DNA from 4 places in the Bradyrhizobium sp. USDA 4503 genome. Region 1 is predicted to be linked to each of the others. Evidence: predicted binding sites of a transcription regulator. Region 1 holds the regulator's gene; each other region holds the start of a gene.

Region 1 (7,609 bases):
GAGCCGGTCGCCGCCAGCGTGCCCAGCGTGCGGCCGTGGAAGGCGCCCTCGAAGGTGATGATGCGGTAGCGCTCGCCATGGCCCTTGGAGAAGTGATAGTGGCGGACCAGCTTGATCACGCCCTCCATCGCTTCCGCGCCGGAATTGCAGAAGAACACGAAGTCGGCAAAGCTCTGCTCGCACAGCCGCGCGGCAAGCACCTCGCCGTCCGGGCTCTTGAACAGGTTCGACATGTGCCAGAGCTTGGTCGCCTGTTCCTGCAGCGCCTTGACGAGATGCGGATGCGCGTGCCCGAGCGCGTTGACCGCGACGCCCGAGGTGAAATCGAGATAGCGGTCGCCGTTGGTTGCGATCAGCCAGGCGCCCTCACCGCGCTCGAAACCGAGATCGACCCTGGCGAAGACGGGGAGCAGATGCGACGTGGCAGCGTTGGTCATGACGATCACTGGCGGTTTTTAAGCCGACAATTGCCGCGCGCCTTGACGCCAGCGCAGCAACGGCCAGCTTCGGAAAACAAAACGGCCGCCTTTGCGGGCGGCACGTGGCGGGCATTCTATGCTGCGGTCGGTAAGTGTCAATCGCCACGAAGTGGCCTTCCTGCAATGCGAAACGAGCGCAATCCGGAGCATTCCGGTGCGGTGGAAAAGCCTCATCGCGATGCTTAACTGTGTGGGAACATGTGGACGCACGACCGCGGACTCTTGCGCCAGAGTCACGCCATATTGTAGCGTTTGGCCTGTCGGGTACGACATCTCGTGCGGCGGTACTGGACCCTCTAAGTAGCCTTTGTGTCTCGCGTAAACGTTCGGGCGCAACACCGTGCCCGGCGAGGGCTAAGGGATTCTGGCCGCAGGGATATTTGTCCAGATTGGCTCGCAGCGCCGCTCCAATGATTGGCCGGCGCTACGCGAAGGGAAGAATGCGATGACTGTATTGACCTGGTCCGACGATCGCGTCGAGCAGCTGAAGAAGCTCTGGGAGTCCGGCCTGTCGGCCAGCCAGATCGCGGCGGAACTTGGCAATGTGACGCGAAACGCCGTGATCGGCAAAGTGCATCGGCTCGGCCTCTCCGGCCGCGCCAAGGCACCCTCCACGGCCGCGCCGCGGCAGCGCAAGGCCCGCCCCGCCCAGCACATGATGCGGGTGGCGCGCCCGGTCTCGCGCGGCAACACCGCGCTGGCGCACGCCTTCGAGGCCGAGATGGAGCCCGATCCGATCTCCTACGACAATGTGGTGCCGATGAGCCAGCGGCTGTCGCTGCTCGAGCTCAACGAGGCCACCTGTCACTGGCCGGTCGGCGATCCCTCGAGCCCGGAATTCTTCTTCTGCGGCGGCAAAGCGCTCGGCGGCCTGCCCTATTGCGCGCATCACTCGCGCGTCGCCTACCAGCCCGCCGCCGATCGCCGCCGGCCGTCGGCGAAACCGCAGATCAAGTGAGCACTCGGGAAAACGACGGAAGACCTCAAAGACAAATCCCCGCGAAAGCGGGGATTTTTTTGTGTGACCCAGCCCGGCTATATCACCAGCGTCGTCCCGGCGCAGGCCGGGACCCATAACCACGAATGGGTGTTGTTAGAAAGCCGTCTGGCCGCGTGCCGATTGCGCTGGCCGCGGCGTATGGGTCCCGGCTTTCGCCGGGACGACGCCGTGTTGCGGTTTATGAATGCCGCATGGCCGTTACGGCTGCGGCTCGGCCTTGGCAAAGCGGTCGTCGAGCGCGTAGCCGGCGCCGCGCACAGTGCGGATCGGATCCTGCTCGCGGCCCGGATTGAGCAGCTTGCGCAGGCGGCCGATATGCACGTCGACGGTGCGCTCATCGATGTAGATGTCGCGGCCCCAGACGCTGTCGAGCAATTGCTCGCGGCTGAACACGCGGCCGGGATGCTCGAGGAAGAATTCGAGCAGGCGATACTCGGTCGGCCCGAGATCGATCGGACGGCCCGAGCGCGCCACGCGGCGCTTCTCGCGGTCGAGCTCGATGTCGCCGTAGGTCAGCACGGTCGCAAGCCGCTCCGGGCTGGCGCGGCGCAACAGGCCCTTCACCCGCGCCAGCAGCTCCGGCACCGAGAACGGCTTGACGATGTAATCGTCGGCGCCGGTGGCAAGCCCGCGCACGCGCTCGCTTTCCTCGCCGCGCGCGGTCAGCATGATGATCGGAAGCTGCTTGGTCTCGGGCCGCGCCCGCAGGCGGCGGCACAGTTCGATGCCGGACAGGCCCGGCAGCATCCAGTCCAGCACCACGAGGTCGGGAACGCGCTCCTTCAGCCTTGTATCCGCATCGTCGCCGCGCCCCACCGTCTCGACATCGTAGCCTTCCGCATCGAGATTGTAGCGCAACAGCGTCGTCAGCGCTTCCTCGTCTTCGACTACCAGAATGCGTGCGCTCATCGGTTTAAGTTCTTTCTCTGTGGTGATCCGTTGCCCAGACGCAAACCGAAACGCTTACTTCCTTGAGCATAGTCCCCGCGGAAACGATTTGTCGCGAGGATCGTCCAGTTTCGCTCTTGCCGGTTCCGTGCTTGCCGATCATGCCTCAGTTGCCCGGCACCGTGGTGGCAAAAGTGGTCATGTCGCCCTTCGGGCGCTTGTCGGTGATCTGCTGGCCCTCGATCATGTAGAACACGGTCTCGGCGATATTGGTGGCGTGATCGCCGATCCGCTCGATGTTCTTGGCGCAGAACATCAGATGGATGCAGAACGAGATGTTGCGCGGATCTTCCATCATGTAGGTGAGCAGTTCGCGGAACAGCGAGGTGCAGATCGCATCGACCTCCTCGTCGCCCTTCCAGACGTTCATCGCCGCCGGCAGGTCGTGCGCGGCATAGGCGTCGAGCACCGACTTGACCTGCGACAGCACGAGGTCGGTCATGTGCTCGAGGCCGCGGATCAACTTCAGCGGCTGGAAATCGCTCTCCAGCGCCGCGACGCGCTTGCCCATGTTCTTGGCGAGGTCGCCGATCCGCTCGAGATCGGTGGCGACGCGCATCGCGCTGACGATCTCACGCAGGTCGATCGCCATCGGCTGGCGGCGCGCGATCGTCAGCACCGCGCGCTCTTCGATGTTGCGCTGCAGATTGTCGATCTCGATGTCGGCGGCGACCACGCGCTTGCCGAGCGCGACGTCGCGACGGATCAGCGCGTCGACCGACTCGGTAATCATTCGTTCGACCAGGCCGCCCATCTCGGCGACCAGGCGGGTCAACTCCTGCAGGTCGCTGTCGAATGCCTTGGCGGTATGTTCAGAAGCCATCGCTTGTCTCCCTCAACCATGATCCCGGGGATCATGGCTTCGTGTCCTGAATTTTAGCATGACCTGATCGGAAAACCGGTTTCCACTTTTCCGGATCATGCGCCGGTCAACCGAACCGGCCGGTGATGTAGTCCTGGGTGCGCCGATCGCCCGGTGAGGTGAAGATCTTGTTGGTGTCGTCGAACTCGATCAGCTCGCCGAGATACATGAAGGCGGTCTTGTCGGAGACGCGCGCCGCCTGCTGCATGTTGTGGGTGACGATCGCGATCGTGTAGTCCTCGGAGAGTTCCTGGATCAGCTCCTCGACCTTGGCGGTCGAGATCGGGTCGAGCGCCGAGCACGGCTCGTCGAACAGGATCACCTCGGGGCGCACCGCCACGGTGCGCGCGATGCACAGGCGCTGCTGCTGGCCACCGGAGAGCGACAGGCCGGAGGCGTTCAGCTTGTCCTTGACCTCGTTCCACAGCGCGCCGCCGCGCAGCGCCTTCTCGACCCGGTCGTCCATCTCGGACTTCGAGATCTTCTCATAGAGGCGGATGCCGAAGGCGATGTTCTCGTAGATCGTCATCGGGAACGGCGTCGGCTTCTGGAACACCATGCCGACCCGCGCGCGCAGCAAGTTGAGGTCGAGCTTGGGGTCGAGAATGTTGGTCTGGTCCAGCATCAGCTGGCCGACCGCGCGCTGACCCGGATACAGGTCGTACATCCGGTTGAAAATGCGCAGCAGGGTCGACTTGCCGCAGCCGGACGGGCCGATGAACGCCGTGACGCGGTTGGTGCCGAGCGTCAGGTTGATGTTCTTCAGCGCGTGGTGCTCGCCGTAATAGAAGTTGAGGTTGCGCACCGTGACTTTCGGCGGCGCTTCCGGCAGCGGAACCTGGGGAATGTGGCCTGCGGCAGTCGTGGAGACGGAAAGCTCGGTCATTTTGCGGCCCTTTCGGCACCAAGGATACGCGCGCCGATATTCAACGCGAGCACGGTGAATGTGATGAGCAGCGCGCCGCTCCACGCCAGCTCTTTCCAGTAGGCGTAGGGGCTCTGCACGAAGTTGTTGATGGTCACTGGCAGGTTGGCCATCGTCTTGGTCAGATCCAGGCTGAAGAACTGGTTCGACAGCGCGGTGAACAGCAGCGGCGCGGTCTCGCCGGCGACGCGGGCGGTCGCCAGCAGCACACCGGTGATCAGACCCGATCGCGCGGCACGATAAGCGATCCGCTTGATCACCAGCGAACGCGGCAGGCCGAGCGCGGAGGCGGCCTCGCGCAGCGGATTGGGCACCAAGAGCAGCATGTCCTCGGTGGTGCGCAGCACGACTGGGATCACGATCACCGCGAGCGCAAGGCTGCCTGCGATCGCCGAGAAGCCGCGCATCGGCACCACCACCGCACCATAGATGAACAGGCCGATGATGATCGAGGGCGCGCTGAGCAGGATGTCGTTGATGAAGCGGATCACCGAGGTCAGCTTGTCGTGCTTGCCGTATTCGGCGAGGTAGGTGCCGGCGAACAGGCCAAGCGGCGCGCCGATGCCGACGCCGATCACGGTCATGATGACCGAGCCGACGATGGCGTTGAGCAAGCCGCCTTCGGTCGAGCCGGGCGGCGGCGTGTTCTGGGTGAACAGCTGCACGCTGAGGCCGGCAAGGCCGTTATAGAGCAGCGTGATCAGGATCAGCGCCAGCCAGGTAACGCCGAACAGCGCAGCGCCGACACAGAGTGCGCGGATGACGATGTCGCTGCGGCGGCGGGATTTGTAGATCGGGTTCATGGCGTTACTTCCCCGCCTTCTTTTCAAGCCGCATCAGCATCAGCCGCGCGCCGGCGAGCACGAAGAAGGTCAGCACGAACAACAGCAGGCCGAGCAGGATCAGGCCGGACTGGTGCAGGCCGTCGCTCTCGGCGAATTCGCTGGCGATCGCCGCCGAGATCGTGGTGCCCGGCGCGAAGATCGACGACGAGATCCGGAACGAGTTGCCGATGATGAAGGTCACCGCCATGGTCTCGCCGAGGGCGCGGCCGAGCGCCAGCATGATGCCGCCGATCACGCCGACGCGGGTGTAGGGGATCACGACGCTGCGAACGACTTCCCAAGTAGTGCAGCCCATGCCGTAGGCGGCCTCCTTCAGCACCGGCGGCACGGTCTTGAACACGTCGACCGAGATCGCGGTGATGAAGGGCAGCACCATGATCGCAAGGATCAGCGCAGCGTTGAACAGGCTGAGATAGGACGGCGGGCCGGCGAACACCGCGCCCAGCACCGGGACGCCCTCGAAGATCCGGATCATGAAGGGCTGGAAGGTGTTGGCCAGGAACGGGCCGAGCACGAAGAAGCCCCACATGCCGTAGATGATCGAGGGGATGCCGGCGAGCAGCTCGATCGCGATGCCGATCGGGCGGCGCAGCATTTGCGGGCAGAGCTCGGTGAGGAACACGGCGATGCCGATGCCGACCGGAATGGCAATCAGCATCGCGATGACCGAGGTGATCAGCGTGCCGTAGATCGGGCCGAGCGCGCCGAGCACCGGTGGATCGGCCGAGGGCGCCCAGCGCTGCGTCCAGAGGAAGGCGAAGCCGTATTCCTTCATCGCCGGCCAGGCGCCGACGATCAGCGACAGGATGATGCCGCCGAGGATCAACAGAACCGAAATCGCCGAGATACGGGTGATCCAATAGAAGGTGAGGTCACCGAGCTTGAAGGCGCTGAGGGCCTTGGCGCGATCGTAAGGTCCCGCGGCTTCCATCACATCGCTCTGAACAGCCATGTCTGCCACGCCAATCCCCTCTTTAGTATGCAAAAGCCACGCAAACCGCTACGCCCCGAAGCGATCTTCACTGACGCATTTGGCCGGGCGTCGTCGTTCCAGCCACGCCCCTTGAGGCGCGAACCCGGCCTCGATCGCGCGCTTATTGCCGCGGTGATGGAGACCGGGTCTTGGTCGCTCAACCTGTGCCGCGATCGAGTCGGCACAGGCCCTGTCGCAGCGTCGGACTTAGCTCTTGATGTCCGACGACCAGGTCTTCTCGATCAGCTTGACGACCGAGTCCGGCATCGGGATGTAGTCGAGCTCTTCGGCCGCCTTGTCGCCCTTCTCGAAGGCGTACTTGAAGAACTTGAGCGCTTCCTGCGAGGCCGCCTTGTCGGTCGAGTCCTTGTGCATCAGGATGAAGGTCGCCGCGGTGATCGGCCAGGAGGCCTCGCCCGGCTGGTCGGTCAGGATCACGTAGTAGCCGGGAGCCTTGGCCCAGTCGGCATTCGAGGCGGCAGCCTGGAAGGCAGCCATGGTCGGCTGCACGGTCTTGCCGGCCTTGTTGACCAGCCCGGTGTAGGTCAGCTTGTTCTGCTTGGCGTAGGCATACTCGACATAGCCGATAGCGTTCTTGGTCTGGCTGATGTTGCCGGCAACGCCTTCGTTGCCCTTGGCGCCGACGCCGACCGGCCACTCGACCGCGGTGCCGGAACCGACCTTGGACTTCCAGTCGGCGTTCGACTTGGAGAGATAGTCGGTGAAGTTGAAGGTGGTGCCCGAACCGTCCGAACGGCGCACGACGGTGATGGCATCGCCCGGCAGGGTCAGCTTCGGATTGAGTTTGGCGATCGCCGCGTCATTCCACTTGGTGATCTTGCCGAGATAGATGTCGCCGAGCACTTCGCCCGACAGGATCAGGTCACCCGGCTTGATGCCTTCGAGGTTCACGACCGGGACGATCGCACCCATCACCATCGGCCACTGCACGAGGCCGTCCTTCTCGAGTTGCTCGTGCTTGAGCGGCGCGTCGGTGGCGCCGAAGGTCACGGTCTTGGCCTGGATCTGCTTGATGCCGGCGCCGGAGCCGATCGACTGGTAGTTCAGACCGTTGCCGGTCTCCTTTTTGTAGGCGTCAGCCCACTTCGAATAGATCGGGAACGGAAACGTCGCGCCCGCGCCGGTAATATCGGCAGCGAAGGCCGACGTCGAAGCGGCGATCACGCCGGCTGCGACGATTGCTTTGATGAAATTCATGGGTGGTCTCCATCCAGTGAGCGAAGCGCCGAATGCGCCCGATCGCGCTCACGCCGGTCCATCTAGGAGCGGTCGGTGCTGCTTTTACGAAGGTTGGATGACAGTTGGATGACAGTACTAAGCTTCTGAAAACGCTTAGCTTTGAGTTGGCAACGGGGTCTTCGGCCGGGGAAAACAGGCGGTAAAAGTGGCCCCGTTCTTCGGCACGCTCTCGATCAAAAGACGCCCGCGATGACGGTTAAGAATATGTTTCACCAACGATAATCCGAGGCCCGTTCCGCCCTGGTTGCGGCTGTCGCCGACGTCGACCCGGTAGAAGCGCTCGGTCAGCCGCGGCAGGTGCTCGGGGGCGATGCCGG
Region 2 (7,609 bases), 440 kb from region 1:
TCGTCTCGACAGCCGCGACCTGTTCGCTGCGGAGCGCGAGATCATCATCATGCACGGCGAAGAACATTACCGGTTGCGGCTGACCTCGCAGAACAAGCTGATCCTGACCAAGTGACGGCCCCGATGACAATTTGTCGCACGCTCGCTTTGCTCGCCTTCTCCTGCCTGCTGCCGATCGAAGCCGTGACGGCCGAGGGCATCACCGTGCATGACGCGCGCGACCGCGACGTCGTGATCGACAATCCGTCGCGCATCGTCTCGATCGGCGGCGCGATCACCGAGATCCTCTACGCCCTCGGCTTCGAGGACCGCATCGCCGGCGTCGATGCGACCAGCCTCTACCCGCCGGCTGCGCTGCGCGAGAAGCCCGACGTCGGCTACATGCGTCAGCTGTCGCCGGAGGGCGTGCTTGGCCTGCACCCGTCGCTGGTGCTCGCGGTGCAGGGCTCAGGGCCGAAGGAGACCATGGACGTGCTCGAGGCGGCCAAGGTGCCGCTGGTGCTGGTGCCGGAGACGTTCTCGGAGGCCGGGCTGGTCGAGAAGATCAGACTGGTGGGCCACGCCATGGGCGCCGATCCGCGCGCCGCCTGCCTGACCACGGCGGTGGAGAGCGATCTCGCGCAACTGCGCGCGCTGCGTGCCAAGGTAACGAAGCCGGTGCGCGTGATGTTCGTGATGTCGCTGTTGAACGGCCGGGCGATGGCGGCGGGCCACAAGACCGCGGCGGACGAGATCATCCGGCTTGCCGGCGGCGTCAACGCCATCGATGGTTACGACGGCTACAAGCCGGTCAATGACGAGGCCATCGTGGCGGCGAAACCGGATGTCGTGCTGTCGATCGATCGCGGCAAGGATTCGCTGACGTCGGATGCCGTGTTCGCGCATCCGGCCTTCGCGCTGACGCCGGTCGCGGCCAACAAGGCCTTCATCTCGATGGAAGGCCTTTATCTGCTCGGCTTCGGACCGCGCACCGCGGCCGCGGCACGCGACCTCTCGGTCAAGCTTTATCCGGCGCTGGCGCCGGAGGCCGACTACTTCAAGCCGGCAGCGCTGACCGCGAATTGCCGGCAATGAGCGTGCTGGCCGAACGCCGCCGGCGTGCGAAACGACGGCGCGCCGGCATGTCGCTGCGGCCGGCCGCGACACTCACCCTGCTCTGCCTGCTTGCGGCGCTCGCAGGCACCGCCCTCGTCGCCCTGACGGTCGGGGCTGCCGGCATTCCAATGGCTCGGCTTCCGGCGGCGCTTGGGCTTTGGGCTGATCGTGTCGCCAACCCGCTGCTCGCACGCGACCAACTCGTGGTGTGGTCGATCCGCATCCCGCGGATCGCGGCGGCGGCGATGGTCGGCGGCCTCCTTGCCGTATCAGGCTCGATCATGCAGGGCCTGTTCCGCAATCCCCTCGCCGACCCCGCGCTGGTCGGCGTCTCCTCCGGCGGCGCGTTTGCCGCGGCGGCCGCGATCGTGTTCACCGACAGCCATCTCGGCGAAAGTCTGCGCTTCCTGCAACACCAGCTGCTGCCGATCGCGGCCTTTGCCGGCTCGCTGATCACGACCGTCGTGCTTTACGGCATCGCCAACCGCGGCGGCCGGACATCGATCGCGATCTTCCTGCTGGCCGGGCTTGCGATCGCCGCGATCGCCAATGCCGGCATCGGCCTTCTGGTGTTCGTCGCCGACGATCGCCAGCTTCGCGACATCACCTTCTGGCTGCTCGGCTCGCTCAGCGGTGCGACCTGGAGCAAGCTCACGGCGCTGGCGCCGGTGCTGGCGGTCGCGCTGGCCGCCTGCCTCTCGATCGCGCGCGGGCTCGACGTGCTGGTGCTCGGCGAGGCGGAGGCGTTCCACAGCGGCGTCGACGTCGAACGGCTGAAGCGGATCTCGATCGTGCTGGTGTCGGCGATGACCGGGGTCGCGGTCTCGGTCTGCGGCGTGGTCGGTTTCGTCGGCATCGTGGTGCCGCATCTGTTGCGGCTGGTGATCGGGCCCGCGCATCGGCTGCTGCTGCCGGCCTCCGCGCTGCTCGGCGCCATCCTCCTGGTCGGCGCCGACACCGTGGCGCGCACCATCGTGGCACCCGCGGAAATGCCGATCGGTATCCTGACGGCAGCGATCGGCGCGCCGTTCTTCCTCGCCATGCTGCTGCGGCAGCGCGGGCTGGTGTCGCTATGACGGCCCTGCTCGAAGCACAGTCGGTATCGATGACGGTCGGCGGCACTGATCTGGTCGATGCGGTGTCGCTGCAGATCGGCGCCGGCGAGATGGTCGCGATCGTCGGTCCCAACGGCGCCGGCAAATCGACCCTACTGCGGATGCTGTCGGGCGACCTGCGTCCGTCCCGCGGGGCGATCAGGCTGAGGCAGCGCGACCTGCAAACTTACCGACCGCGCGCGCTGGCGCAGCACCGCGCGATGCTGTCGCAGCATGTCAACGTCACCTTCCCGTTCACCGTCGAGGAAATCGTCAGCATGGGCGCCGGCGAAAGCCCGCGTGCCGTGGCGCGCGCGCTGGTCGAGGCGGCGCTCGACGAGGTCGGGCTCGCGCGTTTCCGTTTCAGGCAATTGCCGACACTGTCCGGCGGCGAGCAGCAGCGGGCGCATTTCGCCCGCGTGCTGGTGCAGCTCGCCTGCGGCGAAGCGCTGCATGGACCGGGACTGTTGCTGCTGGACGAGCCGACCTCGAGCCTCGATCTGCGCCACCAGATCGACCTGGTCGAAACGGCCCGGCGGCGCGCCGCCCGCGGCACCGCGGTGATCGCGATCCTGCACGACCTCAACCTCGCGATGCGGTTCGCCGACCGCATCCTGCTGCTGCACCGCGGCCGGCTTGCCGTCGACGGCGACCGTACGGCGGCGATGAAGGCCGAGACGCTGCGCGAGATCTTCGAGATCGACGCTGCGATCGCCTATACCGGAAACGGCGTGCCGTTCCTGCTGCCGCAGACGATGCAGCCGGCGGGCAAGGCGACGTAACGCCGCAAGCCTTATCCCGCCGCAACATCCGCGGTTCACAAAACTGTCAGCCGGCTGTAACAGGCGGCTCGGAGAACACCGCATCGTTTATCCTTTGGGAGATCAACCATGCGCCTGTCCCTGCTCTGCTCCGTCGCCTCGATCCTGCTCGCCACATCGGCATTCGCGCAGGGTGAGGGCGAATTCCCGGCGACGCTGGCGGGACACGCCGTGATGCCGGCGGAGAGCTTCATCGACGCGCCCGCCGACGCCCCTGATGATCTGAAGACCTCGGGCAAATACACCACCGGCAAGCGCGTCGACGCCATCGGCACCGTGATGGGCAAATCGTACGAGCGGCCGACCGGCGTGTCGCTGCCGTTCAAGGGCCAGCCGCTGCAGGGCCATTCCGGCATCAAGGTGATGCCCGACGGCTCGTTCTGGGTGATCACCGACAACGGCATGGGCTCGCGCTACAACTCGGCGGACTCGATGCTGTACCTGAACCGGCACAAGATCGACTGGGCGAGCGGCAAGATCGAGCGTCAGGAGACGGTGTTCCTGCACGATCCCGACAGGAAGGTGCCGTTCCGCATCGTCCACGAGGACACCGCCAAGCGCTATTTGACCGGTGCCGATTTCGACACCGAAGGCTTCCAGATCATCAACGACATTTTCTGGATCGGCGATGAATTCGGGCCCTACATCCTCAAGGCCGACAAGACCGGCAAGATCCTCGCCGTGTTCGAGACCGTCGCCGACGGCAAGCCGGTGCGCTCGCCGGATCACTGGGCGGTGCAGTCGCCAGGCGCGCCCGGCGCCAGCTACACCAACGTCAACCTGCGCCGCTCCAAGGGCTATGAAGGTTTTGCTTCCTCCAAGGACGGCAAGTTCCTTTACGGCCTGCTCGAGGGGCCGCTGTGGGATGCCGACAAGAAGGATTGGGAGAAGGTCGACGGCAAGGAGGCCTCACGCATCCTGGAATTCGACGTCGCGGCGGAGAAGTTCACTGGACGCTACTGGCAATATGCGTTCGAGCAGAACGGCAATGCGATCGGCGACTTCAACATGATCGATCCGGCCCAGGGCCTCGTGATCGAGCGCGACAATGGCGAAGGCACCGCCGACAAGGCCTGCCCGCAAGGCCAGCGCGGCGAGAACTGTTTTCCTGACCTCGCCAAGTTCAAGCGCGTCTACAAGATCGAGCTGTCCGATGCCAATGTCGGCAAGCCGGTGCGCAAGATCGCCTATATCGACCTGATGAAGATCCGCGATCCGAACAAGAAGGCGCGCAAGCCGCTCAACGACGGCGTCTACACCTTCCCGTTCTTCACCATCGAGAATGTCGACCGGGTCGACGAGACCCACATCATCGTCGGCAACGACAACAACCTGCCGTTCTCCTCCAGCCGCGACCCGAACAAGGCCGATGACGACGAGTTCGTGCTGCTCGAGGTCGGCGAGTTCCTGAAGGCGAAGTGAAGGGCTGCTTTCGCCGATCACACGCGTGTCGTTGCCCGGCTCGGCCGGGCGACCCGGTATTGCAGAGACGTCCGAACTTAGTGGATGGGCCGCGGCGTACTGGATGCCCCGCTCAAGGCGGGGCATGACAGCGAATATGCGGATAGCGTGATGCTCATCCCGGCACGACGGCCATTCCGTCATCCCCGCGCAAAGGCTACGCCTTTGTCGCTGGAGGTGCGAGCCTTGCGGCGCAATTGCGCCGCTGGGCGAGCCTCGAAGGATGCACGGCCACCGATGCAGCCGCGCGGAGACAGCCGGGCCGCCGCCCTTCGAGACGGCCGCTTTGCGGCCTCCTCAGGGTGACGGTGATACAGCTCAGCGCGCGGCTTCCGTGATCGTCACTCCTTCTTCGTCCGGTAATCTCCGAACGTCGTGTCGCGCTGGTCGAGCTGGGCCTTCACGCTGCCGCCGTCGCGGCGGAAGCCATGTAGGCCTTGCTGGCCTCGGTCGTGAAGGCCAGCGCCTGGATCTCGGTGCCGGCACGCATCGCGGCGCGGGCGCCCATGATTTCCATCGCGCGGTGGACGCTACGCTTGTTGAGCTGCTGCAGCTCGATCGGCACCTTGGCCGCGCGCTCGGCGAAATCCAGCGTCTTCGTCTCCAGCTCGGCGAGGGGAAACGACCGGGTCGCATAGCCCCATTCGGCGGCCTCGCGGCCGGACATCGCGTCGCCCGTCAGCATCAATTCCATGGCACGGCGCATGCCGACCAGCCACGGGTGATACTGCATGTCGGGCGGGCTCATCAGCCGCACCGGCGGATAGCCGATCTGGGCGTCGTCGGCGACGTAGACCACGTCGCAGGCGGTCGCGAGCTCGGTGCCGCCGGCGAGGCAATAGCCGTGCACCTGCGCGATCACGGGCTTTGCGAGATCCCAGATCGAGAACCAGCCCTCGACGACATGGCGCGACCATTGGCCGGGCCCGGATGCCGAGTGATAGGGCTGGTCGACGCGATTGTCGGCGGAGAGATCGTAGCCCGCCGAGAAGCAGGGTCCGGCGCCGCGCAGGATCGAGATCGAAATTTCGGGATCGCGGTCGGCCTGCTCCAGCACCTCGAAGATCTCGCCGCGCAGGCGATTGTTCAGCGCGTTGCGCTTCTCGGGGCGGTTCAGCGTGATGCGGCGGACGCGCGGACGCGGATCATCGACGATGATGTGCTGGTAGCTCATGGATCCTCCCGATCTCAGGCTTTGTTGCCTTTGGCAAAGTGATGCCCGAGATCGGCAGGGTTGTCATCGGCAGATGACGCAGGTCCTCATAGCGTTTTCAAGCGAAGTGGGTTCCGGTTCGCGTGAAGAAAACGCGTCAAGCAACAACGCTAGAGCCCCGGCACGGGCTCTAGCCCGCCGGCACCATCACGACGCCCTTGTCCTTGGGCCAGCGCATTCGCCAGGCGAAATTGATGTCCCTGATATCACCGGCCTTGGCCTCGAACGCCCATTCCAGCACGCCGCGCTTGTCGCGCAGATTGGTGGTCGTGGCAGGCGTCGACGACGGCAGCATCTCCACCACGATATCGTCGTTCTCGCTGACCGGGAGCTGATCCTGGACCGCGACCTTGATCGGGAAGTCGTGGCCGTTGCGCACCGTGGTCTTGAAGGCGCGCTCGTCGGTCTTCGACGTGGTCACGATCAGGCCGGCGGAGCCCTCGTTGCGCTTCACCACCGTGCGTTCGATCTTGACCTTGTCGTCGGCGCCGAAACCGAGCCGCACTGTCTCGTCCTTGGCGGCGGTGGCCATCCGGCTGCGGCCGACAAAGATACCGTCGCGGTAGATCGAGATTTGCCCCGGCAGCAACGGCGCATCGTCGGCCTGCACGAAGCTCGCTTCCAGGAACGCGGTCGGGTCGATCACCGGAACGGCGCGAACCGCGAGATCGGGGGTGATGGTCGCCGTCGAGATGCGCAGGCTCTTCGCGCCCTCATTGGCGGCAACGCTGACGCGGCCGGGAATCTTGAAGGTGGCCTGGAAGGCGCCGACCTCGGCGGTGGCTTCCAGTTCGTCCATGCGTCCCCCACCAAAGCGGAATTGCTGAACCGCGTCGGCGGCCGGCGCGGGTGCCAGCGCCTCGCGCGACCGCATGCTGGCCTCTCCCGAAAGCTTCGCCAGCGGTCGCGGCGGCTGCGGATATTGCACGATCAGCGAGCGGAGGTCGGGCGCATTGCCGCCGCGCGCGACCCGCACGGTGGAGACGACGAGCGCCACGTTCGACCAGTCCTCGCCGGTCGACTGGGTGATCTCAGCGCGGCGCACCAGTTCGATCGCGGGCTTGCGGTCTTTGGCGCCGGTGTCGAGCCGGGCGTCATAGAGCGGCGTCCAGCGCGCGTTGGGAACCGCATAGGTGACCCGCAAGGTCGCCTTGGTCGCCGCTTGCGAGGCGACATCGATCCGCACCTCGACCTTGCTCGGCGGCTTGCTGGTGCGATCGGCTGCGAGCTGCGCAAGGTCGCGGTCGATCACGCGGATCTTGCGCTCGGCGTCACGGATCGCGCTGTCGGCGGTTGCGACCTCGTCGGCCACCGCCGAGAACGCCGCGCGCCACTCGCTGAGCGGACGCGCCTCGCCCTTTTCGCCGAGGCCCGCGGGTGACGCCTCGGCAAACCGCTCGGCAAATTTGCGCCGCGCCTCGGCCGCGCTGATCAGTCCCTGCAAATCGGCGCGCTGATCGTTCAGCGCCTCGATGCGCTTGTCGATCTCGGAGAGATTTTGCGGCAGCAGCGGCCCCGGCAGCTTGGTGTCGATCGCGCCTATCGTGAGCTTCGCTCCGCCCTCGCCTTCGACCCGCAGCGAGGACGGATCGAGCCCGATCGGGAAATCCCTGGCGATGAGGGTGTTGTCGCCGGCAGGCAGATCCAGCGTGATGACGCGGGTGACGCTCGCGCCATCGGGATAGACGGTCACGGCATCGACCTGCGAGGCCGCATCGAGATTGGCCGCTTGCAGCGGCCCGGCAACCAGCGCACCCGCCAGCACCAGGCTGGTGGTCACAAGATAATTCGCAATCCTACACATGACATCCCTCCGGAAAAAAACGCCGCATCGCGCGCGAGACGAACGGCGCGCCGGGCTCGACTGCGCGCCGTTTCTCGTGGTGAGACGCAGCGAGGAAGGGACTGGTTCGATTGAGGTTTCC
Region 3 (7,609 bases), 2.9 Mb from region 1:
ATCTCATCCTCACCGATCCGACCGAGCATGTGCTGGGCCAGGAGCTGCCGGCCCTGGTCGAGGACGGCTACACCTCGCTCAAGGTCTTCATGACCTATGAGGGCCTCGCGCTGTCGGACCGGGAGTTGCTCGAGACCATGTCGGTCGCGCGCGAGACCGGCGCCATGCTGATGGTGCATGCGGAGAATTTCGACGCCATCCGCTTCCTGACCGACCGGCTCGAACGGACCGGTAACACCGCGCCGCGCTTCCATGCGACCTCGCGGCCGATCCCGGTCGAGCGCGAGGCCACCCATCGCGCGATCTCGCTGTCCGAGCTCGTCGACGTGCCGATCATGATCGTGCATGTCTCGAACCGCGAGGCGATGGACGAAATCCGGCGCGCGCAGCAAAGGGGCTTGCGGGTCATGGGCGAGACCTGTCCGCAATACCTCATGCTGACCGAAAAGGATCTCGATCAGCTCAACATGGAAGGCGCAAAATACGTCTGCTCGCCCCCGCCGCGCGACGTCGCCAGCCAGCAGGCCTGCTGGGAAGGTCTGCAGCAGAAGGTGTTTTCGGTGTTCTCGTCGGACCATTGTCCGTTCCGTTACGACGACCCGCAGGGCAAGCTTGCGCCGAAGGGACGTACCAGCTTCCGCTGGGTGCCAAACGGAATCCCGGGCGTGGCGACGCGGCTGCCGATCCTGTTCTCCGAAGGCGTGGTGAAGGGGCGGATCGACCTCAACAGCTTCGTCGCCTTCAGCGCCACCAACCATGCCAAGATCTACGGCCTCTATCCGCGCAAGGGTACGATCGCGGTCGGCTCGGATGCCGACATCGCGCTGTGGGACCCGAAGCGCAAGGTGACGATCCGTCACGAGTTGATCCACGACGGCGCGGACTACACGCCCTATGAGGGGCTCGAGGTCACGGGCTGGCCGGTGCTGACCATGGTGCGCGGCAAGGTCGTCGTCGATAACGGTACGCTCATTGGCGGCAAGGACCACGGCACCTATCTGCCCCGCGCCAAGCCGCCGAAGGCCGCGACCATTCCGTAACGCGACCAAATCCGTAACAAGCAAAGAGAGAAGGCAGGAGATCAACATGCCCTATGCTGTGACAGACGACGGAGTGCGGCTCTATTTCGAGGAGACCGGATCGGGGCATCCGGTGATCCTGGTTCACGAGTTCGCCGGCGACTTGCGCAGCTACGAGCCGCAGATGCGGCACTTCGGCAAGCGCTTCCGGACCATCGCCTACAATGCGCGCGGCTTTCCGCCGTCGGATGTGCCGGAGCAGGTCTCGTCCTATTCGCAGGCGCGCGCCGCCGACGATATCCTGGCGGTGCTCGATCATATCGGCGCGCCGAAGGCGCATATCGTCGGTCTGTCGATGGGCGGCTTTGCGACGCTGCATTTCGGATTACGTCACCCTGATCGGGCGCTGTCGCTATGCATCGGTGGCTGCGGCTACGGCGCCGAGCTCGATAAGCGCGAGACGTTTCGCGCCGAGGCCGACGTGATCGCGGGCATGATCCGCAAGGAGGGCATGCCGACCTTCGCCGAGCGCTACGCCTACGGGCCGACCCGCGTGCAGTACGAGAACAAGGACCCGCGCGGCCATGCCGAGTTCAAGGCCATGCTGGCCGAGCATTCGGCGGTGGGATCGGCCAACACCCAGCAGGGCGTACAGAAGGAGCGCCCTTCGCTCTACACGCTGGTCGACGAGATGAAGCGGATCAAGGTGCCGACGCTGATCATCACCGGCGACGAGGATTGGCCTTGCCTGCTGCCGGGCATCCTGATGAAGCAGAGCATCCCGTCGGCCGCGCTCGCGGTGATGCCGAACTGCGGCCACGCTATCAACATCGAGGAGCCCGACGAATACAACCGGATCGTCGGCGAATTCCTGGCGCAGGTCGAGAGCGGCCGCTGGCCGCAGCGCGATCCGCGCGCGGTCAGTGCTTCGATCACTGGAATGAAGGGGTAGGCTTCACGCCGAGTTGAATCGCGGCCTTCATCCGCCACCAGACCAAGCATCCGCGCTTTTTGGGACACATCCCCGGAAGGCGCGGATTTTTTTCGGGCGTGAGCAAGCCGCGACAGCCGGCGGTGCACAACCTGTTCGCATGATTGCTGACTGCTGCAGTCATCTCCAACGCGATCCGTTCAATTCCATGTCTTGTGACCGAAACCGCGTCCACAGATAGCCGATCGCGTGAGACGGAAGAGGAGGGCGTCTGTCATGCGCGCAAAGATTGGTCCCCCGATATCTGCAACCGATGCGGACATGAGCGCGCATCATCGTTCGTCGCATTCATTCGACCGACACAGCGCTGTCATCGGTGGTGGATAACTTGTCGCAGGTCGACGTCATAAATCCTTAAAAACAAAAAGGGGCACTACGGTGAAAACCAAATTTCTTTCGACGGTCGGAGTCTGTCTGGTTGCTGCCGCTGCGGTGATGTGCAGCGCCGCCGCTCAGGACGACAACAAGGGCAATAACGGCCACGATCATCATCCGCACGACATCCACACCCAAACGCCGATCAAGCATCTCGTCGTCATCTTCAACGAGAACCGCTCGTTCGATCACTACTTCGCAACCTACCCGGTTGCGACCAACCCGACCGGCTCGATTCCGTTCACGGCGAAGCCGCATACGCCGAAGGTCAACAATCTCGCCAGCGCCAATCTGTTGACCAATAACCCGAACACCAATCCGGCCAACGGCACCGGCGCAACCAATCCGTTCCGCCTCGACCGCACCCAGGCCAACACCAAGTCGCAGAACCACGCCTACACGCCCGAGCAGCAGGCAGTCGACAACGGCAAGGAAGACCTGTTTCCGAAATTCACCGGTCGCGGCACCGCCGGCGGCGTCGGCGCGTTCGGTACCAACGGGCAGGTGATGGGCTATTTCGACGGCAACACCGTCACCGCGTTCTGGAATTATGCCCAGAACTTCGCGATGAGCGACAACAGCTGGACCGACACCTTTGGTCCGTCGACGCCCGGCGCGCTCGAGGTGATCTCCGGCCAGACCAACGGCGCGCAGAACATCGTCGGCTCGTCATCTTCGATCGCCGACGGCCAGGGCGGCCTGACGCTGATCGGTGATACCGACCCTGCCTACGATGCCTGCTCTAGCACGACCAGCCAGGTCCTGATGACCAGCAAGAACATCGGCGACCTGCTCAATGCCGAGCAGATTAGCTGGGGCAGCTTCATGGGCGGCTTCGACCTGACGCTCAAGAACAGCAACGGCACCACCAACTGCGGCCGCAGCACGTTCTCGAGCAACGTCAACGGCACCGTCGTGGACTACATCCCGCACCACGCCTGGTTCCAGTACTACAAGTCGACCGCCAACCCGAGCCATGCGCGGCCGAGCTCGGTGAATGCGGTCGGACACACCTATGTGCCCGGCAGCAAGACGCTCGATCCGGCCAATCACGCCTACGATCTCGAGGACTTCTATGCTTCGGTGAAGGCCGGCAACTTCCCGGCCGTCTCCTACATCAAGATGCCGGCCTATCAGGACGGTCATCCCGGCAACTCCGATCCGCTCGATGAGCAGGCCGGCAATGTCGAGTTGATCAACTTCCTGCAGAAGCAGAAGGAGTGGGGCGAGACCGCCGTCATCATCACCTATGACGACTCCGACGGCTGGTACGACCACCAGTACCTTGCACCGATCAGCGCCTCGTATGATCCCACCGCCGACCAGGTCAACGGTCCCGGCCAGTGCGGTCGCGGTATCGGCAGGCAGACGCCGCCGAACGGCCTCAACGGCCAGCCGGTAAACGGCCGCTGCGGTCCCGGTACGCGTGTCCCGTTCCTGGTGATCTCGCCCTTCGCCAAGCGGAATTACGTCAGCCACACCCGCATCTCGCAGGCCTCCGTCGTTCGCTTCATCGAGGACAACTGGCTGCACGGCCAGCGTCTCGGCGGCGGCTCGTTCGACGACAACGTCGAATCGATCGCCGACATGTTCGACTTCGAGCGCGGCCACGGCCAGGACCACGAGTACCGGCAGGACACGCTGTTTCTCGATCCGACCGCCGGCACCGTCATCGTCAGCGCGCCGGACGATCACCATCACCACTAACGCCCTTCGGTTCTGATCCAATCAGAACCGAAGCTCTGCCCTGACGCGTTCTGCTCGCGCGAACTGGTCTCCAGTTCGCGCGAAAACGCTTAACGACACTGGATCTGATATGAATGGCCGCACCTTGTGGCTTCTCGGCGCCGGCCTGCTGTGCATGGCCGGCGCCGTTGCGGCCGTCGAGACGCAGGGACTTCCGGGGACCAATCCGAACCCGGTGCAGCTCAGGCGTCCGCCTGTTGCTCCGCTGTCCGCCATGGCGCAGCTCGGCCAGAAGATTTTTTTCGACGCGTCGCTGTCCTCGTCGGGCGCATTGTCATGCGCGTCCTGTCACAGTCCGGACCACGCCTACGGGCCACCCAATGATGGGCCGGTGATGCTCGGCGGGCCCGCGCAATCCCGGCAAGGGACACGCGCCGTGCCGGGCCTGACCTATCTCGAGCGGCAGCCGAATTTCAGCATCGGGCCGGAAAAGGACGAAGACGACAATGTCGTCGACTTCGCGCAACTGGCCGCGCTCGGCCAGCAGGCTCCGCGCGCCAAGAAGGTCGCGACCGGGACGGCCGCGTCGGCGGTCAACATCGTGCCGCAGGGCGGACTGTTCTGGGACGGCCGCGCCGATACGCTGCAGGACCAGGCGATCTTCCCGCTGCTTGATCCCAACGAGATGGACGGCGGCAGCATCGAAATCGTGGCGCAGAAGCTGCGCCAGGCGAGCTACGCGCCGCGCTTCGCCGAGCTGTTCGGCGCCGGTGTCTTCGACAATACGCGGCTGCTGGTCGCGGAGGCGATGTTTGCCGTCGCGCGCTATCAGGTTGAGGAGCCGAGCTTCCATCCCTACACCAGCAAGTTCGACTACTGGCTGGAGGGCAGGGCGCGATTGAACGAGAGCGAATTGCGCGGCCTGCAATTGTTCAACGATCCGGACAAGGCCAATTGCGGCGGCTGCCATACGTCGCAGCCGACCCGGGACGGTCTGCCGCCGCTGTTCACCGATCACCAATATGAGGCGCTCGGTGCGCCGCGCAACGCCGCGCTCGCCGGCAACCGCGATCCCGACCATTTCGATCTCGGGGTCTGCGGTCCGTACCGCACCGACATTGCCGAGCAGACGCAATATTGCGGGATGTTTCTGACGCCGACCTTGCGCAACGCGGCAACGCGTCGCGTGTTCTTCCACAACGGCGTCTTCACCAGCCTCGAGCAGGTGCTCGACTTCTATAACTTCCGCGATACCAATCCGGAGAAGGTCTTTCCGCGCGGCGCCGACGGCACGGTGCGCAAGTACGATGACCTGCCGGAAAAATATCACGGCAATGTCGACGTCAGCGATCCGCCGTTCGAGCGCCATCTCGGCGACACGCCGGCGATGACGGCGCAGGACGAGGCCGACATTATCGCCTTCCTGAAGACGCTAACCGACGGCTACCAGCCGGAGCGGTGAGACGTCGCGACGTTCCATCGCGGAACCGAACCGCGAGTTGGCAGGGCTTCGTCATGCGCGCATAATGGGCCCATGAATGTCGTCGAAGGCAACGGTGCCAGAATCCCGGCAATCGGGCTCGGCACATGGGAGCTGCGCGGGCGGACCTGCGCACGCATCGTCGAGCAGGCGTTGCGGCTCGGCTATCGCCACATCGACACCGCCCAGATCTATGACAATGAGCGCGAAGTCGGCGAGGGGCTGCGTGCCTCCGGCATCAAGCGCGACGACGTGTTCGTCACCACCAAGGTCTGGACCACGCATTTCATGGCCAAGGATCTCGAGCGGTCGGCGAAGGAGAGCCTGGCGCGGCTGCGCCTGACCGAGGTCGATCTGTTGCTGCTGCACTGGCCCAATGCACAGGTGCCGCTTGCCGAGACGCTCGGCGCGCTGGCGCGGGTCAGGCAGGCGGGCCTGGCGCGGCATATCGGCGTCTCCAACTTCAAAGTGGCGCTGATCAAGGAGGCGGTGGCGGCATGTCCCGAACCGCTCGCCTGCGACCAGGTCGAGTACCATCCTTATCTCGACCAGGCCGATGTGATCGAGGCCTGTCGACGCCGCGGCATGGCGTTCGTTGCCTACAGCCCGATCGCAAAAGGGCGGGTCAAGGGCGACCGCGCGCTCGCGCGGATCGGCGACCGCTATCGCAAGAGCGCTGCCCAGGTCTGCCTGCGCTGGCTGGTGCAGCAGAATGTCTCCGCGATCCCGCGCACCTCGAAGCTCGAACGCCTTCAGGAGAACATCGACATCTTCGATTTCGAGCTGTCCGTTGACGACATGCGCGAGATCTCGGCGATCGGGAGCGCTGACGCACGGTGACGGGCCCCGCGACGCATGGGCTCTTTGCCTGAGCATCAAGTCTTGGAAAGCATCAAGTTTTGGAAAAATGGCTGGGTCCTGATCCGGATCATGCTAATGCGCCGCTGGCCGATTGCAGCTTTGGACCGAATGGGGATTGAGGCAGGCGGGTTCCGGCCGGTATTGTGGCCGGGCGGGAAGAGACGTCACTGATGTGATCGAGTGGGATGAAGTTTCGGCCAAACGCGGATCTGATGGCGTCGGTGTTCGTGCACCTGATGCTGCTCGCGCTGATTTTCCTTTATTCGGAGGTCCATCAATTCGATCCCGTCGCCGCTGACACGGTGCCGGTCGAGATCGTGACGCCGCAGGAAGTCGCCAAGTCCGAGGTCGAGACCAAGCCCGAACCGGCACCGAGCCCGTCGCCGACGCCCGAGTTGCAGTTGCCGTCGCTCGACAAGACGGTGGATTCAGCCCAGCCCGAACCATCGGCGCAGGCGCCTGCGCCGCAGCAGAACGCACCACAGCAGCCGCCGCAGAAGCAGGCGACGCCGACGCCCAAGCCCAGCCCGGCGCCGCAGCGTGCCGCGGCCGAGCCGCCGCCCGCGCCGGCACAGCAAACGCCACCGATGCCCCAGCCAACGGCGCAGCAACAGGCGGCAGCGTCGCCGCCTGCCTATGCGCAGCCCGAGCCCGATCTTTCGGTCAAATACAACGTCATGCTCGGCCTGCCGCCCGATATCTCCGTGAAGCCGCCAGCCAGCGCGCCGTCCGGCCCCGGACCCGGCAAGGATAATTTCGACGCGGCCGCCACCGAGCAGGCCGATGTCGGCTCGAGCGTGGTCGCCGAATTCCGCCGTCATCTGAAGACCTGCCTGAAGCTCCCGCCGACGCTGAAGACGGGCGATGACGTGAAGATCAAGCTCAGGGTGTTCATGAAGCCTGACGGCAGGCTCGCCGCGTCACCCTTGCTGATCGAAGCCACCGCCTCGGAAAAGGGGCCGCTGTTGCTGAAGAGCGCGACCGATGCGCTGCAGGCCTGCCAGCCCTATGCGATGCTGCCGCGGGATCGCTACGGCGAATGGAAGGTGCTCGACCTCGATTTCAGCCCGCGCGATTTCGCGTCGTAGACCAGGGACGAGCGGCGCACTCGGCCTCGCCCCGCGTGCGGGGAGAGGCCGGATTGCATCGCCAGATGCAATCCGGGTGAGGGGGAGTCTCCGCGAACGCGTCTCTCTC
Region 4 (7,609 bases), 590 kb from region 1:
GGCGGTTTGACCAGGCACTGGCCCGACGGCGAGCAGATGTCGATCTACGACGCCGCGATGAAGTACCAGCAGGAGAGCGTGCCGCTGGTGGTGTTCGCCGGCGCCGAATACGGCAACGGCTCGTCGCGCGACTGGGCCGCAAAGGGCACGCGCCTGCTCGGCGTGCGCGCGGTGATCTGCCAGAGCTTCGAGCGCATCCATCGCTCCAACCTGGTCGGCATGGGTGTGCTTCCGCTCACCTTCCAGGACGGCACGTCGTGGTCCACGCTCGGCCTCAAGGGCGACGAGAAGGTCACGATCCGCGGGCTGCAGGGCGACCTGAAGCCGCGCCAGACGCTAACGGCCGAGATCGTCTCCGCTGACGGCGGCAAAAAGGATGTCCCGCTGCTCTGCCGCATCGATACGCTGGACGAGCTCGACTACTATCGCAACGGCGGCATCCTGCATTATGTGCTGCGCAAACTCGCGGCCTAAGGCCCCTTTGTTTGAGCATGGTCTGTCCGGAAAACCGCTTCACACTTTTCCGGACCATGCTCCAACGCGGATTTGTGATCGGTGCCTCACTGCTTAGTGAGTAGCGGCTAAAAAGAAGGCGGCCTATGAAAAGGCCGCTTTCTCGCGTTTTGGGGCACGCAAGTTCAGGGACAGACTTCATGCTCCGTACAATTACGGATGGAAATCATCACGACTGGTTCGCAGTATGACAGCGATGATGGCCTATAACTGTATCTCGCGATGGTCCAGCGCCCTTGGTATCTGCGCAATCGTCGCGATCATCCGCCCCGCCCACGCCGATCCGCGTGCCGTCGTCGAACTCTTCACCTCGCAGGGATGCTCGTCCTGTCCGCCCGCGGACAAGATCATCGGTGACCTCGCGAAGGACCCCAACGTCATCGCGCTGAGCATGCCGATCGACTATTGGGACTATCTCGGCTGGAAGGACACGCTGGCCGATTCCCGTTTCAGCGCGCGCCAGAAGGCCTATTCGCATGTTCGCGGCGACCGCGACGTCTACACGCCGCAAGCCGTGATCAATGGCTCCGCGCATGTGATCGGCAGCGATCGCGCCAGTATCGAGGACGCCATCAAGGACACCGAAAGGAGCGGCAGCGTGATGTCGGTGCCCGTGACGATGACGCTGAGCGGCAAGCAGATCAACGTGTCGGTCGCCGCATCGAAGTCGCCGGCCGTGTCGCGCGGCGAGGTCTGGATCTGCTCGATCTCGAAGTCGGTGCCGATCTCGATCGCGCGCGGCGAGAACCGCGGCCGCGAGATCACCTACCACAACGTCGTGCGCAATCTCCTCAAGGTCGGTGACTGGAACGGTTCGTCCGGGAGCTGGACCGTGCCGCTGGAGAACATCACGCGTGACGGTGTCGATGCTGCGGCGGTGTACGTCCAGGACGGCAACCGCGACAAGCCGGGCCCGATGCTCGGCGCTGCCTTCACCTCACTTCACTAGCGCCTCGCTGCGGTAAGGCGCGATGCGCTGGCTTCCGCCGGTCGCACGCATGTTTTCGTGCAGCCGCATGGCGACAAACCTGCATTCAGTGATCTGCCGAAAGGAAGGCGCCGGTGCTTGGCGCGCGCGTCTCGCTTGCGCAGGTCCCAAAACAAAAAGGACCAACTTTCGTTGGCCCAGTGTTGGGATTTGACTCCCCTGCGAACAGGCCCGATCCCGACGGCCCCGGGGGGCTGGGGGCTGAGGAATCCGGAACCGAAAGGACCGGGCCAACGCAGGATTTCCTTTTCGCAGGGCAGCGGGGCGGGCGATGGGCGGAAGTGGGGCAGCAATATGATTCCGCTAACGTTCCCGTGACTCTGCGGTTTTTCGGACAATCCGCCGCGCGCGGCGGTGGTTAAGGCCCGGTTGCATTGCGATTGGCCCCTTGCGGGCCCGCGCGCTTAGCGCGATCATGTCACTCTCGTGACGATCCCGAAGAGGGGCCTTCGGAACCCGATCGCCACCGAGGTGACAGGAGGCGCTCGATGAGTTTGATCTCGGAGGACACTGATCCGAGCGGGAGTCGTGCCGCGGCGCGCACCGCCGCCGCGACCCCTCAGCCCAATCGCGTGACTTTCAATCGACTTGAACTCAACCGCATTCTCAATCTCTACGGCCGCATGGTCGCCGACGGCGAGTGGCGCGATTATGCGATCGACTTCCTGAAGGACCGGGCCGTGTTCTCGGTGTTCCGGCGCGCGTCGGAAGTGCCGATCTACCGGATCGAGAAGGACCCCCGGCTTGCGCGCAAGCAGGGCATGTACAGCGTGATTTCCGCGACCGGCCTGATCCTCCGTCGTGGCCATGAACTCGAACGCGTGCTGTTCGTGATCGATCGCAAGCTGTCGCTGGTGTAAGCGCGTCAGGTCAGTCCGCTTGTAGCCCGGATGGAGCCAACGGGCCGCGCGAACGCGCGCCCGATGACAGGCTCCGCGCAATCCGGGGAAGCTGTACTCGCGTGGTAAGACCGTCCCGGATGTCGCTTCGCTCATCCGGGCTACAAATCCGCTGATCCGGCGGCACAGTTGTGCCCGAGTTTCGTAGCCCGGAGGAGGCAACAGGGCGCGCAAACGCGCTCGATGGCAGGCTCCGCTCAATCCGGGGCCGTTGAAGCCGCGGATGAGCCTGTCCCGGATTTCGCTTGCGCTTCATCCGGGCTACATCACATCTCGCCTCGCCCAAAAGAAAAGCCCCGGCGGAATGGCCGGGGCTTGGATTTGATCGGCTCGCTCGAGGCGCTTAGTCGCGCTGGCCGAGCAGCTGCAGGAGCAGCGTGAACAGGTTGATGAAGTTCAGGTAGAGCGACAGCGCACCAGTGATTGCCGCACGCTCTGCCATCACGCCACCCTGCGAGGCGTAGCCGTAGATGTAGTCGTTCTTCAGCCGCTGGGTGTCCCAGGCGGTGAGGCCCGCGAACACCAGCACGCCGACCACCGACACGATGAACTGCAGCGCCGAGCTCGCCAGGAACAGGTTGACCAGGCTCGCGATGATGATGCCGATCAGACCCATGAACAGGAACGAGCCCATGCCGCTCATGTCACGCTTGGTGGTGTAGCCGTAGAGGCTCAGCGCACCGAACGTTGCCGCGGTGATGAAGAACACGCGCACGATCGAGGTGTGCGTGTACACCAGGAAGATCGACGACAGCGACAGACCCATCAGCGCCGAGAACACCCAGAACAGGAGTTGGGCGGTCGCGGGCTGCAGGCGGTTGATGCCGGCCGAGATGACGAACACCATCGCCAGAGGGGCGAGGATGAACAGCCACTTCAGCGGGCTCACGAACATCGCGTAGCCGAACTGCGTCAGATAGGCGTTGCCGAACTTGGCGACGGCGGCCGACTGGTCGGTCGTCACCGCACCCATGTAGACGCCGAGCGCGGCGAGGCCGGTGATGGCCAGGCCGATGCTCATGTAGTTGTAGATGCGCAGCATGTAGGCGCGCAGACCGGCGTCGACGGCCGCAGCGTCAATGCGCCCGGCGGCCCGGCCGAAAGGAGAAGCGTAGTTGCGGTCTAGGTCCGACATGGTCGAATTCCCGTGGTTGGTCCCGGTGGAGCGCAAGGGATTTGCGGCGCCGGTCGTAAATCTATCTCAGATGGCTCGGTTTGCGGAACATTAATTCCGTGTCATTCAAACCGACCATCCGACCCGATTGGTATGTGGGAAATTAACACATCCGACGCAAGCTTCCACGCGCGGCCGAATGTCGCTCTGCCCTAGCATCATAGGCAAAAACGGCGCTCGCGCCGCTACATTTTGTCACAAATTCCGCAACACTGAGGCCGGCTTCTGGTTTAGCGCGAGCAGCGTCCCGGCGAGCCCCAGTCCGACCGTGACGACCAGCGCGGCGACCACGACCAGCGCGGCGCTGCCGGCCTGCCAGATAAAACTCAGCGTCATCAGCCTAGTCACGATCAGCCAGGCCGCGATCGAGCCGGCGATCACCCCGAACACCGCGGTTGCAAAACCGATCATCAGATACTCCAGCGCGTAGGCGCCGAGCAGTCGCACCCGCGTGGCGCCGAGCGTCTTGAGAATCACGGCGTCATAGACGCGGTGGCGGTGTCCGGCGGCGAGCGCGCCGCCGAGCACCAGGATCGCGGAGATCAGCGTCACGGCGCTGGCGCCGCGGATCGCCAGCACCAGATTGCTGACCACGCTGCCGACCGTCTCCAGCGCCTCGCGGACCCGCACGCTGGTCACCATCGGGAACGCGTCGGCGACCTGCTTGATGATGCGCGCGTCGTCGGCGGAATCGGCGTGTGGTTCCGTCAGGGTCGCGACATGGCTGTGCGGCGCACCCCTGAAGGCATTCGGCGAGAACACCAGCACGAAATTGATGCCGAGGCCCTGCCAGTCGATGTTGCGCAGGTTGGCGATTTTCGCCGGCACGTCGCGTCCGAGCACGTTGACGACGATCTCGTCGCCGATCTTCAACGACAGGCCGTCGGCGATCTTCTTCTCCATCGAGACCAGCGGCGGCCCGCTGTAGTCCGGCCCCCACCATTCGCCCTCGACGATCTTCGAGCCCTTGGGAATTTCGCCGGTGTAGGTCAGGCCCCGGTCGCTCTGCAGCACCCACTCCGAATCGACCGACGGCTTGAGCTGGTCGGCCTTGACGCCGCGCGCGGCCACGATCCGTCCGCGCAGCATCGGTACATCCTCGACGGTCGAGCCGGCGGTGACCTTCGCCAGGAAGGCATTGAAGCGGTCGGCCTCGGTGGAGGGGATGTCGATGAAGAAGAACGACGGCGCCCGCTCCGGCAGGGCGGCCAGGAATTGCCGGCGCAGATTGCCGTCGATCTGGGTGATGGTGACGAGCACCGCCAGCCCGAGCCCCAGCGACAGCACCACCGACGGCGTCAGCGCGCCCGGCCGGTGGATGTTGGCGATCGCGAGCCGCAGCATGGTCATGCGGCTGCGCGGCAGCCGCCGCGCCACCGCCATCAGGAGCTCGGCGATTCCGCGCAGCAGCAGGAACACCGCGATCGACGAGGCGACGAACACGGCAGCGACCCGCTTGTCATAGGCAAGCCCGATCGCGACTCCGATCAGGAGCGCGATCACCACGGCCATCAGCGCCAGATAGCTCCAGCGCGGGCGATGCCACTCGCTGGTGACGGTCTCGCGGAACAGCGCCGCGACCGGCACGTCATGCACCCGGCCGAGTGGCCACAGCCCGAACGCCAGCGCGGTGAGCTGGCCGTAGAGGAAGGACAGCGCGAGCTCGTCGGGATGCAGCGCGGGCACTACCGGCAGCGGCAGCAGCTTGCCGAACAGGCCGACGATGACGAAGGGGAGCGCGGCGCCGAGCACGAGCCCGATCACCGAGCCGATCCCGGCCAGCACCACCACCTGCGTGCAGTAGATCGTGAAGACGTCGCGGCCGGTGGCGCCGAGCGCCTTGAACGAAGCGATGACGTCGCGGCGCCGGTCGATATGGCTCTTCACCGCGTTGGCGACGCCGACACCGCCGACCAGCAGCGCCGCGAGGCCGACCAGGGTCAGGAACTGGGTGAAGCGGTTGATGGTGCGCTCGAGCTGCGGCGAGGCATTGCTGCGGCTGCGGACCTCCCAGCCGGCCTCCGGCGCGGCGGTCCGCGCGCCGTCGATCAGCGCGGTGGTGGCGCGATCGTCGTTGGCGCCGTCAGGCAGCTTCACGCGGTAGATCCAGCGCACCAGGCTGCCCGGTTGCAGCAGGTCGGTGGCGTGCAGGCTGGCTTCGCTGACCAGGAAGCGCGGCCCGAGGCCGACGCCGCCGGCAAGCTTGTCGGGCTCGGCCACCACCACGCTGCGGATCTGGTAGGTCGCACTGCCGATGGTGACGCGGTCACCGAGCTTCAGGTCGAGCCGCGCCAGCAACGTCGAATCGGCGGCCGCGCCGTAGACGCCGTCGCGTTCGGCAAGCAGATCGGCGACCGGCATGTTCGGCTCGAGCGTCAGCTCGCCGAGCATCGGATATTTGCCGTCGACGGCCTTCAGCTCGACCAGCGCCAGCTTGCCGTCATTGCTGCGGGCCATCGCGCGCAGCGTGGCCGCGATCGAAACCTCGCCGCGTGTGCGCAGATAGGCGACCTCGTTGGGTTTGGCCTCGCGCGAGATCAGCGAGAATGCGACGTCGCCGCCGAGCAGCGTACGTCCCTCGCGGGACAGGCCGTCGCCAAGGCTCGCGGCGACCGAGCCGACGCCGGCAATCGCCATCACGCCGAGCGCGATGCAGGCGATGAACACGTAGAAGCCGCGCAGGCCGCCGCGCAATTCGCGCAGCGCATAACGGAAGGCAAGCGACGACGCGCGGCCCTGCACCGCGGCTTCGGACGCGATGCTCATGTCGTGGATTGTCCGTCGATGCGGCCGGAGCGCAGCCGCACGACGCGGTCGCAGCGCTGCGCGAGCGCGAGATCGTGCGTCACCAGCACCAGCGTCATGCCGCGCTCGGCGTGCTTGGTGAACAGCAGGTCGACGATCTGCTTGCCCGTCGTCTCGTCGAGATTCCCGGTCGGCTCGTCGGCAACGAGGATCGCGGGATCGGGCGCGAGCGCGCGCGCGATCGCGACGCGCTGCTGCTCGCCGCCGGAGAGTTGCGTCGGATAATGATGCAGCCGCTCGCCGAGCCCGACCGATTGCAGCTCCTGCGCGGCGCGCGCGGCGGCATCGGGATTGCCGGCGAGTTCGAGCGGCACCGCGACGTTCTCCAGCGCCGTCATGGTCGGGATCAGATGGAACGACTGGAAGACGATGCCGACCTGGCGGCCGCGGAAGCGCGCCAGCGCATCTTCGTCGAGGGCATTGAACGAGGTGCCGTTGACGACCACTTCTCCACTGTCAGGACGTTCGAGCCCCGCCATTACCATCAGCAAGGTCGACTTGCCCGAGCCCGACGGGCCGATCAGGCCGATGGCCTCACCCGCTGCCACACGAAGGCTGATATCTTTGAGGATATGGACCCGTGCCGCGCCGGTGCCGAGCGAGAGATTGACGTTCCTGACGGCAATGGTGTCCGGCTCGACGTCGGTCAGTGAAGAGGATTCGATGAGACTGTCCATGGTTCGGTCATATGGCACTTCCGCGTCTGCGGTCGAGGGCCGGTTGAGAATCTTCGTGCACATACTCGTGTTGCTTATGGGCTTGATGACGGCGGCCAGCGCGCAGACGCCAAGGCTGGAGAATGGCCCGGAGAAGGGCCCGGCGAAGCCGATCAAGATGGTGATTCTGGGCGATTCCCTGAGCGCCGGGTACGGCCTCCCGGGCCCGGCGGCATTCCCGATCCGGCTGCAAAAGGCGTTGGAAGCCAAGGGGATAAAGGTCGAGATGAGCAATGCCGGGGTGTCCGGCGACACCGCCTCGGGCGGCCGCGAGCGGCTCGACTGGTCGGTGCCTGATGGAACCGATGCCGTGATTGTCGAGCTTGGCGCCAACGATGCCTTGCGCGGCATCGATCCCGCCGTCACGCGTGCCGCGCTCTCCGACATCATCACAAAGTTGCAGGCGCGCAAGATCGCCGTGCTCTTGTGCGGCATGCTCGCGCCACCGAACTATGGCAGTGAGTATGCAGCGAAGTTCAACGCGATCTATCCGGATCTCTCGAAGACCCTTGGC

The links. Region 1 encodes PhoB, which activates phosphate uptake and scavenging genes when phosphate is short. Its sites were predicted from a motif close to TGTCATNNANCTGTCAT; they were not measured.
Region 2: the regulator PhoB is predicted to act here: its motif matches at 3,016-3,032, upstream of ACVMIH_RS21920 (esterase-like activity of phytase family protein).
Region 3: the regulator PhoB is predicted to act here: its motif matches at 2,353-2,369, upstream of ACVMIH_RS10025 (phospholipase C).
Region 4: the regulator PhoB is predicted to act here: its motif matches at 1,917-1,933, upstream of ACVMIH_RS26535 (DUF2794 domain-containing protein).

What each region holds. Positions count from the first base shown of each region.
Region 1 is NZ_JBSRXS010000001.1:4,966,886-4,974,494, forward strand. Features, by position in the region: gene ACVMIH_RS23935 (acetylornithine transaminase) at 1-437, opposite strand, end outside; gene ACVMIH_RS23940 (GcrA family cell cycle regulator) at 925-1,437, shown strand; gene phoB (phosphate regulon transcriptional regulator PhoB) at 1,678-2,388, opposite strand; gene phoU (phosphate signaling complex protein PhoU) at 2,534-3,250, opposite strand; gene pstB (phosphate ABC transporter ATP-binding protein PstB) at 3,357-4,175, opposite strand; gene pstA (phosphate ABC transporter permease PstA) at 4,172-5,017, opposite strand; gene pstC (phosphate ABC transporter permease subunit PstC) at 5,022-6,011, opposite strand; gene pstS (phosphate ABC transporter substrate-binding protein PstS) at 6,240-7,250, opposite strand; gene ACVMIH_RS23975 (ATP-binding protein) at 7,386-7,609, opposite strand, start outside.
Region 2 is NZ_JBSRXS010000001.1:4,527,125-4,534,733, forward strand. Features, by position in the region: gene hemP (hemin uptake protein HemP) at 1-115, shown strand, start outside; gene ACVMIH_RS21905 (heme/hemin ABC transporter substrate-binding protein) at 124-1,074, shown strand; gene ACVMIH_RS21910 (FecCD family ABC transporter permease) at 1,071-2,171, shown strand; gene ACVMIH_RS21915 (heme ABC transporter ATP-binding protein) at 2,168-2,971, shown strand; gene ACVMIH_RS21920 (esterase-like activity of phytase family protein) at 3,080-4,432, shown strand; gene ACVMIH_RS21925 (enoyl-CoA hydratase-related protein) at 4,872-5,645, opposite strand; gene ACVMIH_RS21930 (mucoidy inhibitor MuiA family protein) at 5,815-7,488, opposite strand.
Region 3 is NZ_JBSRXS010000001.1:2,036,501-2,044,109, reverse strand. Features, by position in the region: gene hydA (dihydropyrimidinase) at 1-1,040, shown strand, start outside; gene ACVMIH_RS10030 (alpha/beta fold hydrolase) at 1,087-1,971, shown strand; gene ACVMIH_RS10025 (phospholipase C) at 2,446-4,092, shown strand; gene ACVMIH_RS10020 (cytochrome-c peroxidase) at 4,202-5,533, shown strand; gene ACVMIH_RS10015 (aldo/keto reductase) at 5,606-6,391, shown strand; gene ACVMIH_RS10010 (hypothetical protein) at 6,598-7,500, shown strand.
Region 4 is NZ_JBSRXS010000001.1:5,561,261-5,568,869, reverse strand. Features, by position in the region: partial or broken gene acnA (aconitate hydratase AcnA) at 1-474, shown strand, start outside; gene ACVMIH_RS26540 (DUF1223 domain-containing protein) at 701-1,462, shown strand; gene ACVMIH_RS26535 (DUF2794 domain-containing protein) at 1,990-2,361, shown strand; gene ACVMIH_RS26530 (Bax inhibitor-1/YccA family protein) at 2,744-3,535, opposite strand; gene ACVMIH_RS26525 (ABC transporter permease) at 3,770-6,340, opposite strand; gene ACVMIH_RS26520 (ABC transporter ATP-binding protein) at 6,337-7,056, opposite strand; gene ACVMIH_RS26515 (arylesterase) at 7,112-7,609, shown strand, end outside.